Regions from separate parts of the Rahnella sp. PAMC25617 genome, predicted to be linked through region 3. Evidence: predicted binding sites of a transcription regulator. Region 3 holds the regulator's gene; each other region holds the start of a gene.

Region 1 (4,709 bases), on a different contig from region 3:
CGTGCAGGCCGGTGGACGCTTCGTCGCGACCTACTGGAGCGGCATCGTTAACGAAAGCGATTTGTGTTTCCTCAGCGGATTCCCGGGGCCATTGCGTCAGGTGCTCGGTATCTGGTCGGAAGAAATCGACAGCCTGACCGACGACCAGCACAACAGTGTCAGCGGCGTCGAAGGCAATGCGCTCGGGTTAAACGGTCCGTACCGCGCCAGTGAATTGTGTGAAGTGATCCACCTGGAGGGCGCGGCTACGCTGGCGACTTACGGTGATGATTTCTACGCCGGAACGCCAGCTGTGACGGTGAATCTGTTTGGCAAAGGGCAGGCATATTATCTGGCCTCCCGAAACGATCAGACATTCCACGCAGATTTTTACACCGCGCTGGCGCAGGAAATGAAGCTGCCACGGGCGCTGGAGGCAACGCTGCCGGAAGGGATGACGGCGGCGCGTCGTACCGATGGTGAAAGTGAATTTATCTTCCTGCAAAACTATGCGGCGCAGAGTCAGACAATCACATTAACCACGGATTACAGCGACATGATTCACGGTGGCACTTTACCGCGCAAACTGACGCTTCCGGCATTTGGTTATCAGATCCTGACGCGTCGTTTATCTGCCATTTCTTAACCCGTTATTTTTAATACTGACGTGCAATCAGGTTTCCCGGTTGCACGTTTTTTTTCATTCCTGAAAGAGAGTGTTGATCATGGTAAATATTAAAGACTTTATGCATGTATTCTCTGCGAAGAATAAAACCCCGGAAAATGAAGTGCCACCCTCCACTGACGTAGCATTATTAATTGATGCGCTCGGCGGTCGCGATAATATCGTGAATGTTGATGCCTGTATTACCCGCCTGCGCGTAACGGTAAAAGAACTCAAACGCGTAAATTCCGGTGCTATCCAGCAAACCGGCGCGATTGGCGTGGTGATTATCGGTCAGGAAGTACATGCGATATTTGGTAAGCAGTCCGACAGCCTGAAAAAATTAATGACTGAGAAGTTTGGCTTAAAAAGTAATTAAGCTCTGTTATTTAAATAACGCCAAAAATAAAGGCAGCCCGACACAAGGCTGCCTTTATTGTTTCTGCTTTTTATAAAATATAATAATGATGCTGCTGTGCGGAGAAAAAACGTAACGATCCCCTACAAGAGAAATTAAGTTTTTATCTGTCGCTTTATCACAATGAGGATATTTCTTTTAATAACTAACCCCTGTTTTTTCAAAGTCATTGGAGTTGCAGCAAGGCAGCAAGTGAGCGAGTCCCGATGAGCTGACTGAAGTCAGTGATTCGGGTGAGTAAACGCAGCCAACGCAGCAACAGCTTCAAGAATGAAGGAAATTTACCACCACGCTTCCACCTGAACTCCAAAGTTCCACGTATCCGCTTTGGTATGGTCGTCAAACGTATCGCCATGCTCAGAATCATTCAGATAAGACGCGAACACGCGCAGTTCAGGGCGTGACATAAACTCCGGACCGGCTGCCAGGCCCATTGCCAGCGTATATTTCTGACCGCCTTGTTTGTAGTTCGAACCGTTCTTGTAATCATCTTTCTGGTAGAAGGTACCGACTTCGCCGATGGTACGCACATAATCGGTCCACTGGTATTGCGCACGACCCACCAGAGAAACCAGCTCAGTGGTGTCGGTGTAATCGGTGATGTTTTCGGCATGGCCATACGTCAGCACGTGGTTGAGGCTGAACTTGCTGGTGATCGGAATAAGGCCGGTGATGATGCCGCGATAACCGGTGGCGTCATTGGTGTAGTTCCACATATCGTACCAGCCGCCGCCCTGCGAAATCATATTCTGCGCCAGACCTTTGTTGGCGTACTGCAACACCAGTTTGTTGTAGCCGCCCCACATATCCTGACTGATTTCGCCGGTCAGCATCACGCCGTTATCCGCGTCGTAAAGGCCGCCGTACTCTTTCTGATCATGCGACAGGTTTGGCATAGCGTAGTCGGCACCGACTTCCATCCACGCGCCGCTCCACGGTTTGATGCCGGCATAACGTACGTCGATGTAGTTGATGTTCACGTCGTTATTGCCGTCCACGCGGTAATCCACGTCATTGGCATCGCCGCGGATCCACGCCAGAGACAGCGCGCCTTCGCCCATTTTCAGGTTTTCAATACCGGCACCGGCACCGGAAATATTCCAGTATTTGGTATCGATGATGTGCAAGTCGTGGCGCTGGTAATAACGTTTACCGCCCCAGATCACCGCATCTTTATCCCACGGAACCAGCCCCTTTATTTGCAGATTTAGCTGACGCAGACCGAACTGTGCATCGTCATCGACGGTGCTTTCATCATCATTCGAACCGTCCGACACCATGCTGACCATCGAATCGACATAAAAACTCACATCGTCTTTTTTATAGACTTCGCTGCCCAGTTCTACTTCGCCGTATGTGTCGTTTTCGTTGCCCAGACGCCCGACCTTGTTTTTCTGGAATTGCTCCAGACTGCCACCGCCAGAAACCCCCAGCCCCGAACGCAGATATCCATGAAAATCAATATCATTAGCCATTGCAGGGCCTGCTGTGATGGCGAGCGAAACCGCCACAGCCAGAGTGCGTAAGTTGTGTTTCATTTTTTTTCCTTATGATTGTATGACGTTCACATTTACGAAATGTATAAGATACCCAGAAACAATAATGATCAATTTTACATATTGTGAAATGTGATATATGTCTACAACTTATACGTTAAAGATAAAGTTGAAGTGATGTAAATCACGATTGTATGCAATGTTAACGTATAACTTATGCAGCCGGAGGGTGTCCGGATTGAACTTTTAAATGAGATCCCGTACTTTGGCTCGATTATCATAGAATTATGCAAAATCACGGGTTGCGGTCTGGGGAAAGAATGAAATCAAAAAGTTCGACATTAGAAGATGTTGCCCGCTATGCCGGTGTTTCGTATCAGACGGTGTCGCGGGTTTTAAACAAGTCGGCCAATGTCTCGGACGCCACGCGTCTGAAGGTCGAACAGGCCATTGAAGTATTGCGCTACGTGCCAAACCGGCTGGCGCAGCAACTGGTTGGAAAACAGAGCTTTACCATCGGACTGGTGACGACATCGCTGGCATTGCACGCGCCGTCACAGATTGCCGCTTCTGTGAAGAAATATGCTCATCAGGCCGGGTATCAGGTGCTGATTTCCATGATTGATGAAGACGTCAATCAGAGCATTCAGGACTCCATTAACGAGCTGAAATCACAGCGCGTCGAAAAGGTCATCATTAATATCCCGCTGGAAAGTGCCGAGGCGGAGCGAATTTATGAAAATAACCGCGACATTCTTTGTCTGTTTTTAGATGTCGATCCGACCAGTCCGGTATTCAATGTCTGCTTCAATCCGGCGGACGGCTCACGGGCCAGCGTGGAATATTTGCTGAGTCTGGGACACCGTGAGTTTGCCTTACTGGCGGGGCCGGATGATTCGGTTTCCTCACGTTTGCGGCTGCAAAGCTGGCAGGAAACGCTGGCAGAAAAGGGCATTGTGCCGGTGACCGTGATCCACGGTGACTGGAGCGCAAAAAGTGGTTATTACAGTGCATTACAGATGCTGCGCGAAACGCCGCAGTTTACCGCCATACTTGTCGGGAATGACCAGATGGCGCTGGGCGTGATCAGCGCGCTGCATCAGCACAATGTGGCTATCCCGCAGCAGGTTTCTATCGTGGGCTATGACGATACGTATGACAGTGCATTCTTCCATCCGGCGCTGACCACGGTATCGCTGGATCTCGATTTGCAAAGTAAAGAAGCGGTTGAACATCTGCTGGCTGAAGACAATGACGGGATGCCTTCCAAAGTGCTGCCCGCCAGACTGGTGGTAAGAAACTCTGCCAGTGCGCCGGGTGTGCAAGATAAGGATCTTAATCAGATAGCCGATCAGCTCGATATTCTGGCCAGGCAGTTGCGCGGCCAGTGATAAACCGGTTAAATCCCCGGACTATGTTAAGCAAACGACTGAACAGCAAAAGGAAGTGAAGCAATGACGTTATGGCAGAGTTATGTGCAGGGCTGGAAAAAGTATGTGGATTTCCGGGGACGTGCGAGCCGCAAGGAGTTCTGGACCTTTGCGCTGGGCAATTTGCTGATAATTATTTTGCTGACAATGAGTGTGTCATTCGGGTTCACGCTGGTGGGAAATCCTTACAGCGTTTTCTACGCGGGCGTCGCTTATACCCTGTTTGCGCTGGCGACGGCATTACCGCTGCTGGCGGTCGGCGTCAGGCGCATGCATGACATTAACCGCTCCGGCTGGTGGTTTGGCGGTGTTTATCTGGCAGGTATAGTCTCGCGTTTGCTGAATTCCATCCTGATGGAATACGCGTCACCGGAAACGTATGTCTGGATGAAAATCACGCTGGGCATTGTGCTGGGCTGGATCCCGCTGCTGGTGATGGTTTTTCTGTGTTGCCAAAAATCTCAGCCTGCACCGGCAACCCAAACCCGTATTGTTGAGTAACGCTACACCGGATGTACTGTTCCGCAGTGAATAAGAACGGTTTGCCGCCAGTTGCGCGGCAAACGTCTCAGGTTTATTTCTGGCATCGCGTTCATGGCGGAAAACCCATCAGCACGGTGGCAATCGCCAGTAAATCAGCACTGCCGCCGGGGCTGAGATGGCGGGCAATCAACTGCCTGTCCATCTCCTGCAAATCCTCTTTCTGCCAGCCTTTTTTCAGC
Region 2 (4,709 bases), on a different contig from region 3:
GACAACCTGTTCTTCATCGGCCTGATGTTTATCGTGCTGGGTTCCGGCTTGTTCAAGACCTGTATCTCGGTCATGGTCGGCACGCTGTATAAGAAGGGCGACGCACGCCGTGACGGCGGTTTCTCGCTGTTCTATATGGGCATCAACATGGGGTCGTTTATCGCACCGCTGATTTCCGGCTGGCTGATAAAATCGCATGGCTGGCACTGGGGCTTTGGTATCGGTGGTATCGGTATGCTGGTGGCGCTGATTATCTTCCGCGTTTATGCCGTACCGGCAATGAAACGCTATGACAGCGAAGTCGGTCTGGATTCCACCTGGAACAATCCTGTCGCGAAGAAAAACGGCGTCGGTGCCTGGTTACTGGCGCTGGCCGTCGGCGTGGCTGTCGTTGTAACGCTGATTGCGCAGGGCGTGATTGTCATCAATCCGGTCGCTGTCGCCAGCGTGCTGGTTTATGTGATTGCGGCATCCGTCGCCCTGTACTTTATCTACCTGTTCCTGTTCGCCGGGCTTAACCGCAAAGAGCGCGCCAGACTGCTGGTTTGCTTTATCCTGCTGGTTTCCGCTGCGTTCTTCTGGTCTGCGTTCGAGCAAAAACCGACCTCGTTCAACCTGTTTGCGAATGACTACACCAACCGCATGATCGGCGATTTTGAAATCCCGGCGGTCTGGTTCCAGTCTGTCAATGCGTTGTTTATCATTCTGCTGGCACCGGTATTCAGCTGGGCGTGGCCGATGATGGCACGTAAAAACATCCGTCCGAGCAGCATCACCAAGTTCATTATCGGTATTTTGTGCGCAGCGGCAGGCTTTGGCCTGATGATGCTGGCGGCGCAGAACGTGCTGAACAGCGGCGGCGCAGGCGTTTCACCGTTCTGGCTGGTGGGCAGTATTCTGATGCTGACGCTTGGCGAGCTGTGTCTGAGCCCGATCGGTCTGGCGACCATGACATTGCTGGCACCGGAGAGAATGCGCGGTCAGATGATGGGGCTGTGGTTCTGTGCCAGTGCGCTGGGTAACCTGGCGGCGGGTCTGATCGGCGGTCACGTGAAAGCCGATCAGCTGGATATGCTGCCTGATCTCTTTGCGCGTTGTTCCATCGCGTTGCTTATCTGTGCTGCCGTATTGTTCGTGCTGATTATTCCGGTACGCAGAATGCTGGAAAACGCACAGGCCAGTTCAGAACAGAAACCTGTCACTCACGCCTGACGGGAAATGATGTGATTATCGACCCGTAACCGGTCGGTGCAGTAACAGAAATGAGGTGGTCTTCGGACTGCCTCATTTTTTTTTGATCATATCCATGTTACCGGTATCACATTAATCAAAAAACATAAGAAATTTATAACATCTCGCAATTGTGACGGCCTTTTAACCATTCTATAACAAGTCCTCGGGCCACGGACGGACTGACTTTTTTGTGTTTAACCCTACAAAAGGCAGGACGAAAAATGACGGCGAAGTTATCCGTAAAAGAAAAAATCAGCTACGGTCTGGGAGATATGGCGAGCCATATTGGCCTGGATAACGTGATTATATTTTTGACGTTTTATTACACCGATGTTGTGGGATTACCGGCGGTTTTCGTCGGGACAATGTTTCTGGTCGCACGCGTCGCGGATGCGATTGTTGACCCCGCAATGGGGCTGATTGCCGACCGCACGCAAACCCGTTTTGGCAAGTTCCGCCCCTATATTCTCTGGCTCGCGCTGCCATTTGGTGCCAGTTGTTTACTGGTTTATGCGGTGCCGGAATCGCTGTCTTTGGGCGGCAAAATGGTTTATGCCAGCGTCACGTATTGCGTGATGATGCTGATGTATACCGCCATCAACATTCCTTACTGCTCGATGGGGGCGATCATTACGCCCGATAATACCCAGCGTATTTCTCTGCAATCCTACCGCTTTTTCCTCGCCACGCTCGGCGGCGCGATGTCCACGTTCCTGATGATGCCGCTGGCAGAAATGATGGGCGGCGGCAATAAACTCGACGGCTATTTCGGCGCGATGGCCATCATGGCGTCGATTGCCGTGGTGATGTTCCTGCTGTGTTTTCTCAATACGAAAGAACGTATCAGCGCACCGCCAACGCACGAGAATTTCCTCTCCGATCTGCGCGATTTAGTACGAAACGATCAGTGGCGTGTGGTCGCGGCCCTGATCTTCTTCAACATCTCATTCGGCGTCGTCCGCCTTGGCGCGATGATGTATTACGTCACTTATTATCTTGGCAATGCCAGCTACTTTATGTGGCTGCTGGCGGCGCACATTATCGGTAAAAGTCTAGGCAGTTTGATGGTCAAACCGCTGACCCGCAACCGCAGCAAACTGGCGGCGTTTACGCTGTGCGCCATTCTGACCGGCTTGCTGAGCATGGCGATATTCTTCGTTCCGGCGTGGATTTCCCTGCTGGTCGGCATGACGTTGCTGGTGTCCACGTTCTATCAGGTCACGACCACGCTGATGTGGGTGATGATGTCCGACGTGGTGGATTACGGCGAATACAAACAGGGCAAACGCATGGACGGCACGGTGTTCTCGACCTTGCTGGCGATCCTCAAAATGGGGATGGCGGTGAGCGGGGCAGTCGTTGGCTGGACCCTCGGCATGAGCGGTTACGTGCCACACGCCGCGCAACAAAATACCGCCGCGATGCTGTCAATTATCGCGCTGTTCTCACTGGTGCCGGGCGTGTTGTCGATGTTCAGCGCGCTGTCGATGCGCTGGTACAAGCTTAACGACGCGACCATGAAACAGATTAACCAGTCCAAAATTTCACGGGAACACGAGCCTGTCCCTCAGGCCACCTTGCATACACAGGAGTCCGCATGAGCGAATTAATCGCCGAAAAAAACCGTATCCTCTGGCATTTCGATCAGCAAACGCTGGTGATTGAACCCTGGGGTGAAAACAGCCTGCGCGTGCGTGCTACCTGCCGGCCTGAACTGAATGAACATCTTTGGGCGCTGCTGCCGCAAACCGAACAGCCGCAAACTGACATCAGCCGTGGCATGGAAACGCTGAGCATCCGCAACGGCAACATAACGGCGACGGTCAATATAAAAGGGCAGCTGGCATTTTATAACCAGCGCGGTGAGCTGATCCTCGAGGAGTTTTGGCGTCAGCGTTCGACGGTCGGTATCGGCGCGACGGAGAAAAGTCAGGACAAATACATCAGTGCGCTGAAAATGGATGCGCGCGAATTTAAGGCTATTCCCGGCGGCAAGCATCAGCTCACCGTGCGTTTTGAGTCGCGCTCCGACGAGAAAATCTACGGCATGGGGCAATATCAGCAAAGCTGTCTGGATCTGAAAGGCTGCACGCTGGAACTGGCGCAGCGCAACTCGCAGGCCAGCGTACCCTTTATGCTCTCGAGCCTTGGCTACGGGATGCTGTGGAATAATCCGGCAATTGGCGAGGCGACGTTCGGCAAGAACATTACCCGCTGGGAAGCGCAGGTTACAGAGCAGATGGATTACTGGATAACCGCCGGTGATACGCCGGCTGACATCATGCATCAGTACGGTTGCGCGACCGGTACTGCGCCGTTAATGCCGGAATACGCCACCGGTTTCTGGCAGTGTAAATTGCGTTACCGCACGCAGCAGGAAGTGCTGGAAGTGGCGCGTGAATACAAGCGCCGTCACCTGCCGATTTCAGTGATTGTGATCGACTTCTTCCACTGGCCGAATCAGGGCACCTGGTGTTTTGACCCGGTGGACTGGCCGGATCCGAAAGCGATGGTCGCGGAACTGAAATCGCTGGGCATCGAAACGATGGTCTCGGTCTGGCCGACGGTGGACAGCCGCACCGATAACTACAAAGAGATGAAATCCAAAGGTTATCTGGTGAATACCGACCGTGGCGTGTCAGTGAATCTGGATTTCCTCGGCAACTGCACGTTCTTCGATGCGACCCATCCAGGCGCACGTCAGTTTGTCTGGGAAAAAGTGAAGCAAAACTATTACGACCTGGGGATCCGCACCTTCTGGCTGGACGAAGCCGAGCCGGAATACCGCGCCTATGATTTTGATAACTATCGTTATCACCTCGGGCCTGTGCTGGAAGTCGGCAATATCTATCCGCAGAAATTTGCCCAAGGTTTTTACGACGGCCTGCAACAGGAAGGCGAGCACGAAATCGTCAATCTGGTGCGCTGTGCCTGGGCGGGAAGCCAGCGTTACGGCGTGCTGGCGTGGTCCGGCGATATCCATTCCTCCTTCCACGCGCTGCGCAATCAGATTGCCGCCGGACTGAACATGGGACTGGCGGGTATCCCGTGGTGGACGACAGATATCGGCGGTTTCCAGGGCGGCAACGTCAACGATCCGGCGTTTCAGGAACTGCTGATCCGCTGGTTCCAGTGGGGTGTATTCTGTCCTGTGATGCGTCTGCACGGTTACCGCGAACCACAAATCCAGCCATCAGAGCCGTGGCGTGACGGCATCGCCCAATGCAACAGCGGGGCGCCGAATGAAGTGTGGAGCTACGGCGAAGAGAATTACCAGCTGATGAAAAGCGGCCTGTTCCTGCGCGAAAAACTGCGTCCTTACATCAGCCGCGTCATGCAGCAAGCCCACGAAAATGGCGATCCGGCGATGCGCACGATGTTCTACCAGTATCCGCATCAGCCCGAAAGCTGGCAGGTTGAAGACCAGTACATGCTTGGCGCCGACATTCTGGTTGCGCCGGTCCTCTACGCGGGTC
Region 3 (4,709 bases):
GGCGGTGATGAGATATCCCATCGCAATCGGCGCCACAAATCCGCCGAGAGTCCCGCCGGTATTAATGATCCCCATCGCCGCGCCCATGACGTCAGAAGGCAGGCGTTTCATCGGCAGCGTAAAGACAGTCACAAAGGACGCCATCAGGAAAACGTAGCCGAGGAACAGGAACAACCCGGCCGTTATGGCTGATGCCGACGTAAAGACCAGCCAGATGCACAACGCACTGAGCAGTGCACAGCAGAAAATCACTTTCGGCTCTTTGCCCTGCATATAGCGTCCGACCAGCCAGCCGGTTGCCAGTGAAGAAATCCAGATACCCAGCCCGCCGGTCGCGACCACCATGCCTGACACGTCGAGTGACATACCGCGCTGCTGGACCAGATATTTCGGCAACCACGCCATCAGGCCGTAAGACGGAATGTTGATGCAGAAAATTGAGACAAACAGCAGCAGGACAATCGGGTTTTTCAGTAAGTCCCGATAACCGGTTTTCGCGCCGGTACGGGCTTGCGCTTCCGGCGGATTGGGCACAAAAATCACAATCGCTATGGCGATGGCAAAAGCCAGCAATCCGAGAATGGAGAACGATCCGCGCCAGCCAAGATGATCCAGGCTGTAAACCGCAATCAGCGGTCCGGCAGTCATCGCCAGTCCGGCGGAAGACAGCAAAATCGACTGCGCAAAGGTTCGCTTCTCAACTGCGAAATTAGACACTACCGCTTTGGCGCAGGACGCAGGATAGCCGGAATGGCCGACGCCGGAGAGAAACCGGAACGTGACCAGCAATCCCAGGCTGAGGCCCAGCGTTCCGAAACACAGCGCGAAGCCGCCCAGCAAGAACAGCGACATGCCGAGCACTTTTTTGTAGCCGAACCGGTCATTCAGCCAGCCCGCAGGGATCTGAAACAGCGAATAGGCCAGGAAGAAAATGCCGGTGATATACCCCAGCTGTTCAGGTTGCAGATTAAATTCGCGCTCGATGGGCAGCAGCGCAAAGCCCATCACTGTTTTATCGATATACACCACGGCATAACCGACAAATAGCAGGAAGATCATCAGGGAACGACTTTTCATAGCGGATATCCCTTTTTGTTATCACCACGTCAGATTTTCTCACTGCCGGATGAATCGTAAAATGCGACATGCATCACGTAATCAACTGAATAACAACATATTATTTTTCGCGATCCTGACGCTATCAGCTTTACAGCGTGACCATAAGATGCAATTTTTGGGCGGGTGATGCTTTTTACTGATAGGGATCGTGATGCGCTATTTGCCGAAATTGCAGCAACTGAAGGTTTTCCAGCAGGTTATCCGCAGCGGCAGTATTCGCGGCGCGGCGCGGGCGTTGAATCAGTCACAACCGGCGGTCAGCAGAACATTGCGTGAACTGGAACAAACGCTCGATACGCAGCTGATCGTGCGTGGCAATCAGGGGATGACGCTGACCGAAACGGGGCGGGCATTTGCACAGCGTATGCAATTTATCCTCGAAGAGCTTGAGCGCGCCGCCGATGAAATTCGCCAGATCGAACAATATTCGCAGGGCTCCGTCGCCATTGGATTTTCATCGCTGCTGGCGCTGACGGTTTTTCCCGGACTGGCAGGAGAATTTAAGACGCAGTTTCCGCAGTCCAAACTGCTGATCAAAGAGGGGCAACTTTCCACGTTATTACCTGCACTGCGCGAAGGGAAACTGGATTTCGCAGTCGGTACCGCCGGGCCGGGATTTCCGCTGGAAGATCTGGTACGTGAGCCACTGTTCAGCGCACCTTTCTGCGTTATCGCCCGGCGTGGACATCCGCTGGCAGGCTCCACAACTCTGGAGGAATTACAGGATGCGCGCTGGCTGTTGCCCGAAACGGATATGGGGTATTACCAGCAAATCAGGGTATCGATGGGAGGATTTCATCAGCCGGCAGCGGAAATGCCGGTGCATACAGATTCGGTGGTGTGCGGGCTAAATATGGTGTTGCAGTCTGATTATCTGACCATTGTGGCGCGGGCGATGAAAGCGCCGTTCGGATTGCAGGACAGGCTGAGTGTGCTCAATATCGATACCCTGCCGCAGGCGGAATATTGCGTGCTTTACTCGCAAAAATCGCCGCTGACGTTTGCCGCGCGGCGATTTTTGGATTTATTGCGCAGCCAGTGCCACGCGTATGACTGGTCGTAACTTATTCGACGCTGATCACTTCAAAGCTGTGCGTGATGGTCGCCGCTTTGCCGAGCATCAGGGACACAGAGCAGTACTTTTCCGCAGACAGGCTAACGGCACGTTCGACAATCTTATCGGTGAGATCTTTACCGGTGACGATAAAATGCAGATTGATGTGCGTGAACAGGCGCGGCGCTTCTTCGCGGCGTTGTGAGGTCAGCTTGACTTCACAATCACGCACGTCATTACGGCCTTTTTGCAAAATAGACACCACATCAATCGCGCTGCAACCGCCTGCGGACATCAGCAGCATTTCCATCGGGCTGGGTGCTTTATCGCCCGCATTACCATCCATAGAAATCTGGTGGCCTGACGCTGACTCGCCTAAAAACGTCAGCCCTTCTACCCATTTTACGCGTGCGTGCATGAACTATTCTCCCGGTGAATAAACTCGTCGAATTCCGCTCCCAGAGTACCCTTCCACCTAAAATCTGGCAACGTAACCCGATCGCCATCATGCTGAAGCGAGACAACAGAAGACAGCATTGCAAACCTGTGCTACAAACAAAGCCGAAACATACTTTCCAGTGAATTGCGGTGACGGTTTTCGCGGTTTAAGAACAGAACCCACGGTGATAACGGCAATAATCAGGCTGTTTCACTCCGACACCCGCTTGCAGCATTTCTGGGGAGTTATATGCTGAAAGGGCGCTTTTTTTATGAAGTGCCGTACAGGGAACTCTGAGCCCTGTGATTTTGGGCAGCGATAACAACAGAGGATAATAGCAAATGGTTCTCGGCAAGCCACAAACAGACCCGACTCTTGAATGGTTCCTGTCTCACTGTCATATACATAAGTATCCTTCTAAAAGTACGCTGATTCACCAGGGTGAAAAAGCCGAAACGCTTTACTACATCGTGAAAGGGTCAGTTGCTGTCCTTATCAAGGATGAAGAAGGCAAAGAAATGATACTGTCCTACCTTAACCAAGGTGACTTCATCGGCGAGCTGGGACTCTTCGAAGAAGGTCAGGAACGTAGTGCGTGGGTTCGTGCAAAAACTGCCTGTGAAGTGGCTGAAATTTCTTATAAAAAATTCCGCCAGCTGATTCAGGTTAACCCGGATATTCTGATGCGTCTTTCCGCGCAGATGGCAAACCGTCTGCAAGTGACGTCAGAGAAAGTCGGCAACCTGGCCTTCCTCGACGTAACAGGGCGTATCGCTCAAACTCTCCTTAATCTGGCTAAACAGCCTGATGCGATGACCCATCCGGACGGGATGCAAATCAAGATCACCCGTCAGGAAATCGGCCAAATCGTCGGTTGTTCACGTGAAACAGTCGGACGTATTCTCAAAATGCTTGAAGATCAAAGTCTGATCTCGGCACACGGTAAAACGATTGTCGTTTACGGCACACGTTAATCCCTTAAAAATCGGCGCGGCAGAATACTGTCGCGCCTTTTTTATGGGCTAAGCTTTATCCATGACGCTATGGCGAAGACTGTTTTACCATCCGGAAGTTAACTACGCGCTGCGCCAGACGCTGGTGTTGTGCCTGCCCGTTGGTATCTGCTGGTTGTTCGGCAATCTGCAAATGGGGCTGCTGTTCTCTCTTTGTCCTGCCTGCTGCAACGTCGCGGGCCTCGATACTCCGCACAAACGCTTTTTCAAACGCCTGATAATTGGCGGAACGCTGTTTGCCGTGAGCAGCATTCTGCTGCAAGTGATGCTGGAAAGCTGGCACATCCCCCTGCCGCTCATCATGTTGTCGCTGGCATTACTGCTTGGCGTGACCGGCGAAATCAGCCCGTTGCATGCGCGGCTGTTGCCCGGCGCGCTGGTGGCGACCATCTTCACACTGAGTATGGTCGGCGTACGCCCTATATGGCAGGCGCCGGTGCTTTTCGCCGCCGGTACGGCCTGGTACGGATTATTTAACTGGGCGTGGTTTCGCATATCGGAAGAACAGCCGATGCGCGAAACGCTCAGCCAGCTCTATCTGCAACTCGCGGATTACTTCGAAGCTAAATACAGCCTGCTGACGCAACACACCGATCCTGAAACCGCGTTACCCCCGTTGCTGACGCGACAGCAGCAGGTCATCGACCTGATTGCCCTGCTCTATCAGCAACTGCACATGCTGCCGCAACACGGCCATCATCATCACCATAAAAGACTGTTTCAGCGTTTTCAGGTCGCGCTTGATTTGCAGGAGCACATCACGGTGAGCCTGCATCAGCCGGAAGAAGTGCAGAAGCTGGTGGAAGAAAGCCACGCCGAAGCGGTTATCCGCCGTAATGCGCAGGTGATTTCCGCCCGTCTGCGGGTCATCGCCGACGACATTCTTTATCACCGTTTATCCGCGCGGTTTACGATGGCCAACGAGCTGGCCGCGCTGGAAAAAATTGCCGCGCGCAATCCTGAGAACCCGGTCGGCCAGTTTTGCTACTACCACTTCAGCCGCATTGCGCGCCTGCTGCGGACACAGCGCCCGTTGTACAAACGTGACCTGATGAACACTCAGCCGCGTTTACCCTTCTGGCCT
Region 4 (4,709 bases), on a different contig from region 3:
CGCCACCGCGACACAGGCTTATGCTCATGCGTATCAGCTTGCGCCGAACGACATGTCAGTGAAACTGGGTTATGCCGAAGTGCTGACCCGTTCTTCTGATCCGCAAGATAACCTTACCGGCGGCAATCTTTTACGCAGTATGCTGGAAAAATCTCAGGGTGATCTGCGTGTGTTAAGTCTGCTGGCCTATAATGAATATGAGCAGGGGCATTATCCGCAAGCCATTGGCGCGTGGGAAGTTATGCAGAAAATCCTGCCAGCCGGTGATAAACGCCTTGAGATGGTTAACGCCAGTATTGCGCAGGCAAAACAAAAAGCCGGTCTTGATCAGGTTAAACTGGCGGTAAACGTGACGCTTTCTGCGGATGCGCAGCAGAAACTTCCGCAGTATGGCACGGTCTTTATTTCCGTGACAGATGGCAGCAGTCCGGTGCCGGTTGCGGTGAAAAAGCTGCCGCTGAGCCGCTTCCCGCTGGCGATTACTGTCGATGACAGTAACGCAATGATGCCGGAACGCTTGCTTTCTTCGCTGCATCAATTAAAAGTACGCGTTCGTATTTCACAGAATGGTCTGGCAACGCCAGCCTCAGGTGACTGGTACGGCGACAGTCCGCTGACTGATTTTTCCGGCAACGGTCAGGTCAGCATTGAGATTAATCAGCAGGTTCCTTAATCAGGAACCGACGATCAAAAACAGGGAGATATCCATGAACTTACGCCTGACTGGGCTGGCGTTTGCGACAGTTTTACTGGTCGGTTGTGCCGGTACATCCGGATCTTCGGACAGCGAACAGCAGGGACGTTCTGATCCGCTCGAAGGTTTCAACCGGGTGATGTTCGACTTCAACTATAACTATATGGATCCTTACCTTGTGCGGCCTGTTGCCGTCGCATGGCGTGATTACGTGCCACAACCGGCGCGTAACGGGACCAGTAACTTCCTCAGCAACCTCGATGAACCCGCCAGCATGGTCAACTCCTTGCTGAAAGGCGATCCGTACCGTGCTGCAATCCACTTCAACCGTTTCTTCCTGAACACGCTTCTGGGGATGGGCGGTCTGATTGACGTGGCCGGTATGGCGAACCCGAAACTGGCACGCGAAGAAGCCCAGGGCTTCGGTAGTACGCTCGGTCATTATGGTGTCGGTTACGGTCCGTACGTGGTTCTGCCTGGTTACGGCAGCGCGACTGTGCGTGACGAAGGTGGCGATCTGGTGGATGATTTGTATCCGATGCTCAGCTATCTGACATTCTGGATGTCAGCCGGTAAATGGGTACTGGAAGGCGTCGAAACCCGTGCAGAACTTCTCGATTCAGATGGTCTGATCCGTAACTCTTCTGATCCGTATCTGTTTATCCGTGAAGCTTACTTCCAGCGTCACGACTTCCTGGCAAGAGGCGGTCAGCTGACGCCACAGGAAAACCCGAATGCGGCATTGATTCAGGGTGACCTGAAAGATATCGACTCGGAATAACGGTTCCGGAGATACAAAAAAAGCGCCTTTGGGCGCTTTTTTCATATCTGACGTAACATTCAGTTCATCAGAAGCTTTGGTTCATCAGAAGCTATAGTTAAAGTTAGCGCCGTACAGCATAGCGGTGCCTTTAGCCTGGAATTCATAGTTCGGCACGCCATCAGCCACTTTCTCGCTGATATTCACCGTCTGGCCATGCATGTAAGACACACCCACATCGACGGATGCATCTTTATTGAAGGCATACGTGGTACCCGCAGAAACCCAGAAGCGGTCCTGATCCGGGATAGAAATGGTGCGGTTATCAGCCGGAACCGGACTGTCATCGAAGGCGATACCGGTACGGAACGTCCAGTTATCATCGTAGTAATACGTGGTACCTAACGCGATGCGATAAGCATCATGGTAGCCTTCTTCTTTCTGGAACAGGGTCTGGCCGTTAGAACCGGTAGCTTTCAGCTCCTGGAACTGGCTCCAGCTGGTGTAAGCCAGGCTGTAGTGAATCGCCCATTTCGGTGCCACTTTGTTATAACCGGACACTTCCCACATTTCTGGCAGGTTCAGGGTCAGGGAACCCGGAACGGTGTGACCGCCTGTGCCGCCTAACGCCTGAGGAATGCCGTTGCGGTACTCGCCGTCAAAGTCGATTTTAACTTCTGAGCGATAAGTAAAGCCGTAACGGTTATTGTCATCGACTTCATAAAGAATACCGGCGTTCCAGCCGTAGCCCCACTCGTCGCCTTTCAGCTTGGCGGCTTCAGTATCTGCTGGCAGTAAGCCGCCGGTTTTAATCGGCACCAGTTCACCGGCAGTACGACGGATTTTTGCTTTCGCGTAGACGGCATCAAAGCCCAAACCGAAGCTGAAATTCTGGTTCAAACGGTAAGCAACACTTAAGTTAGTGTTTATGGTGGTGAGATCTGTTTCACCGCCAATCGGGCCTGCCGGATAGTTATCGCTAAATTCTGTCGCCAGACCGTAGTTAGACGTCGCAGATGCGCCAACCGCCCATTGATCATCCAGCGGCATAATAAAGTGGATATTCGGCACCCACTGATTTGGCGCAATATTATCATCACTGGTGCTGGCACCGGTGACCGGGGATTTCCCCGTCACGCTGACGTCCGGGTCGACATAAATCGCGCCCATAGAAAACGCCGGACGATTAAACATGGTCATGGTTGCCGGGTTACGGCTACCGGATGCGGCGGTGTCAGCAATAGCACCTTCGCCTGAGAATGAACGACCTAAACCCGCAGCAGTATATTCATTTAACTGAAAACCTGCCGCGTATACGTTGGAGGAAACAATTGCCACTGCAGCTGCCAGAGCTGATCTTTTAAACAGGTTTTTCTGGTTCATGACCAAAACCTCAATATTATGTTTTTTATCAAACAATGTTACATCAAGTAACAATGAGCGCGGGATTGTAGGGTTCGTTATCAGTCTGACAAATCAGACCAGTGAGCGAAGTATAGGTCTGACCTGTGGTGTAGTTGCAATAATGTTTCATTGATATTTAAGAAATGATGCAAGAAATTGGATCCACTTAACAAAAAACCAACAATAAAAGTTCAATTAAGAAACGTTAAAGTAAGAACGATGACGTAGTTTTAATCGATTACTTACATATACGTGATCTGGATCACTTCAAAGGCACATAATAAGTAAGTGCTAGTGTGTTGCCAGAACGGTGGCGTAAAATACAGGCTGGAAATAAAACTTTATTCGCAAACAGGCCAGACGGTGGACGTTGCCGTTGATGCCGGGGAGAAAATTATGTCTGACGTAACCATGTCCTCTAAATCCACCCAACCTCTGCACTCCATCAACAAATGCGGCGCAGAAGAAACCGCAGCCTGCTGCTGTGTTGATGTGGGCACCATCATGGATAACACCGATTGCACCGCATCTTACAGCCACGTTTTTGAAAATGAAGCACAGGCTAAAGAAACGCTGGAAGCCCTGACCGAACGCGCACGCGGCGTCGAATCCGAGCCTTGCGAAATCAAGAGCCGTATCGAAAAAGTGGAAGGCGGCGTTGAGCTGAATATCGATTTCACTTTCAGCTGCCAGGCAGAAACCATGATCTTCCAGTTAGCCTTGCGCTGATCCCCGTCATACTTTGAGCCGCAGATGCGTTGGCTGCACTCAGTAACCCGAATCACTGACTTATGTCAGCTCATCGGGATTACTTCGATTGCCGCCTTTCTGAGACTCAAATTATTTAGGGGAAGTTTTAAATTGTAATACCGCTTATATAAGCGGTATTTTTTTGTCCGCTATTTCTGCCCGCTGCCTTTCTTCTCATTCTTATTTCAGAAAAATTTGCTGTTGCTCGCACTTCATTGCCTTTCACTTTGCCAAATGTAAATACATAGTTAAAACTGAGTTATCAGGTCTGACCTCTTAAGACCCTATTTTTTCTCAGGAGCTTGTATGAATAAAGTCATTCCACTGGTGACACGTGAAGGCGATCGCATTGCGATTGTCGATGGTTTGCGTACGCCGTTTGCCAAACAGGCCACCGCCTATCACGGCATTCCCGCCGTAGACCTCGGCAAAATAGTGGTCAGTGAGTTACTGGCGAAAAGTGGGATCGACCCGAAGATCATCGATCAGCTGGTATTCGGGCAAGTCGTGCAGATGCCGGAAGCACCAAATATTGCGCGCGAAATCGTCCTCGGCACCGGCATGAATGTGTCGACTGACGCCTACAGCGTTTCGCGTGCCTGCGCCACCAGTTTTCAGGCGGTCGCCAACGTCGCGGAAAGCATTATGAGCGGCACGATCAGCGTCGGGATTGCAGGCGGAGCCGATTCGTCTTCGGTTCTGCCGATTGGCGTCAGCAAACGTCTCGCCCGCGCCCTGGTGGACGTCAACAAAGCGCGCACGCTGTCGCAGCGTCTGTCCATTTTCAGCAAACTTAAACTGCGCGACCTGATGCCAGTTCCGCCTGCTGTGGCAGAATATTCCACCGGTCTGCGCATGGGCGATACTGCGGAACAGATGGCGAAAAGTCATAATATTTCCCGCGAACAGCAGGATGAACTCGCGCACCGTTCTCACACGCTGGCGGCACAGGCGTGGGAGCAGGGCTATCTGAATTCTCAGGTGATGGCCGCGCAGGTTCCGCCTTACCGTGAAGTGCTGCAAAAAGACAACAATATCCGCCTGAATTCTGAAATCGGGCAATACGCCAAATTGCGTCCGGCGTTTGATCGCAAACACGGC

What was found. The regulator CRP, encoded in region 3, controls carbon source genes, mostly activating them, when cyclic AMP is high. The targets are predictions, from matches to a motif close to ATGTGANNNNNNTCACAT.
Region 1: a site for CRP is predicted at 2,730-2,747, ahead of ACM615_RS16130 (maltoporin). Genes of this name have one in related genera too.
Region 2: a site for CRP is predicted at 1,307-1,324, ahead of ACM615_RS05205 (glycoside-pentoside-hexuronide (GPH):cation symporter). Genes of this name have one in related genera too.
Region 4: a site for CRP is predicted at 3,109-3,126, ahead of ACM615_RS02925 (YfcZ/YiiS family protein). Genes of this name have one in related genera too.

The regions. Positions count from the first base shown of each region.
Region 1 covers NZ_JBOCUM010000012.1:257,577-262,285, forward strand. The annotation lists gene ACM615_RS16120 (beta-galactosidase) at 1-625, shown strand, start outside; gene ACM615_RS16125 (glucose PTS transporter subunit EIIB) at 705-1,022, shown strand; gene ACM615_RS16130 (maltoporin) at 1,343-2,599, opposite strand; gene ACM615_RS16135 (LacI family DNA-binding transcriptional regulator) at 2,878-3,948, shown strand; gene ACM615_RS16140 (DUF805 domain-containing protein) at 4,012-4,488, shown strand; gene citG (triphosphoribosyl-dephospho-CoA synthase CitG) at 4,580-4,709, opposite strand, start outside.
Region 2 covers NZ_JBOCUM010000005.1:56,275-60,983, reverse strand. The annotation lists gene ACM615_RS05210 (peptide MFS transporter) at 1-1,212, shown strand, start outside; gene ACM615_RS05205 (glycoside-pentoside-hexuronide (GPH):cation symporter) at 1,455-2,834, shown strand; gene ACM615_RS05200 (glycoside hydrolase family 31 protein) at 2,831-4,709, shown strand, end outside.
Region 3 covers NZ_JBOCUM010000019.1:204,547-209,255, reverse strand. The annotation lists gene ACM615_RS22320 (MFS transporter) at 1-1,077, opposite strand, end outside; gene ACM615_RS22315 (LysR substrate-binding domain-containing protein) at 1,271-2,182, shown strand; gene ACM615_RS22310 (OsmC family protein) at 2,184-2,591, opposite strand; gene crp (cAMP-activated global transcriptional regulator CRP) at 2,954-3,586, shown strand; gene ACM615_RS22300 (YccS/YhfK family putative transporter) at 3,648-4,709, shown strand, end outside.
Region 4 covers NZ_JBOCUM010000003.1:177,029-181,737, reverse strand. The annotation lists gene ccmI (c-type cytochrome biogenesis protein CcmI) at 1-673, shown strand, start outside; gene mlaA (phospholipid-binding lipoprotein MlaA) at 708-1,475, shown strand; gene fadL (long-chain fatty acid transporter FadL) at 1,560-2,837, opposite strand; gene ACM615_RS02925 (YfcZ/YiiS family protein) at 3,255-3,587, shown strand; gene fadI (acetyl-CoA C-acyltransferase FadI) at 3,915-4,709, shown strand, end outside.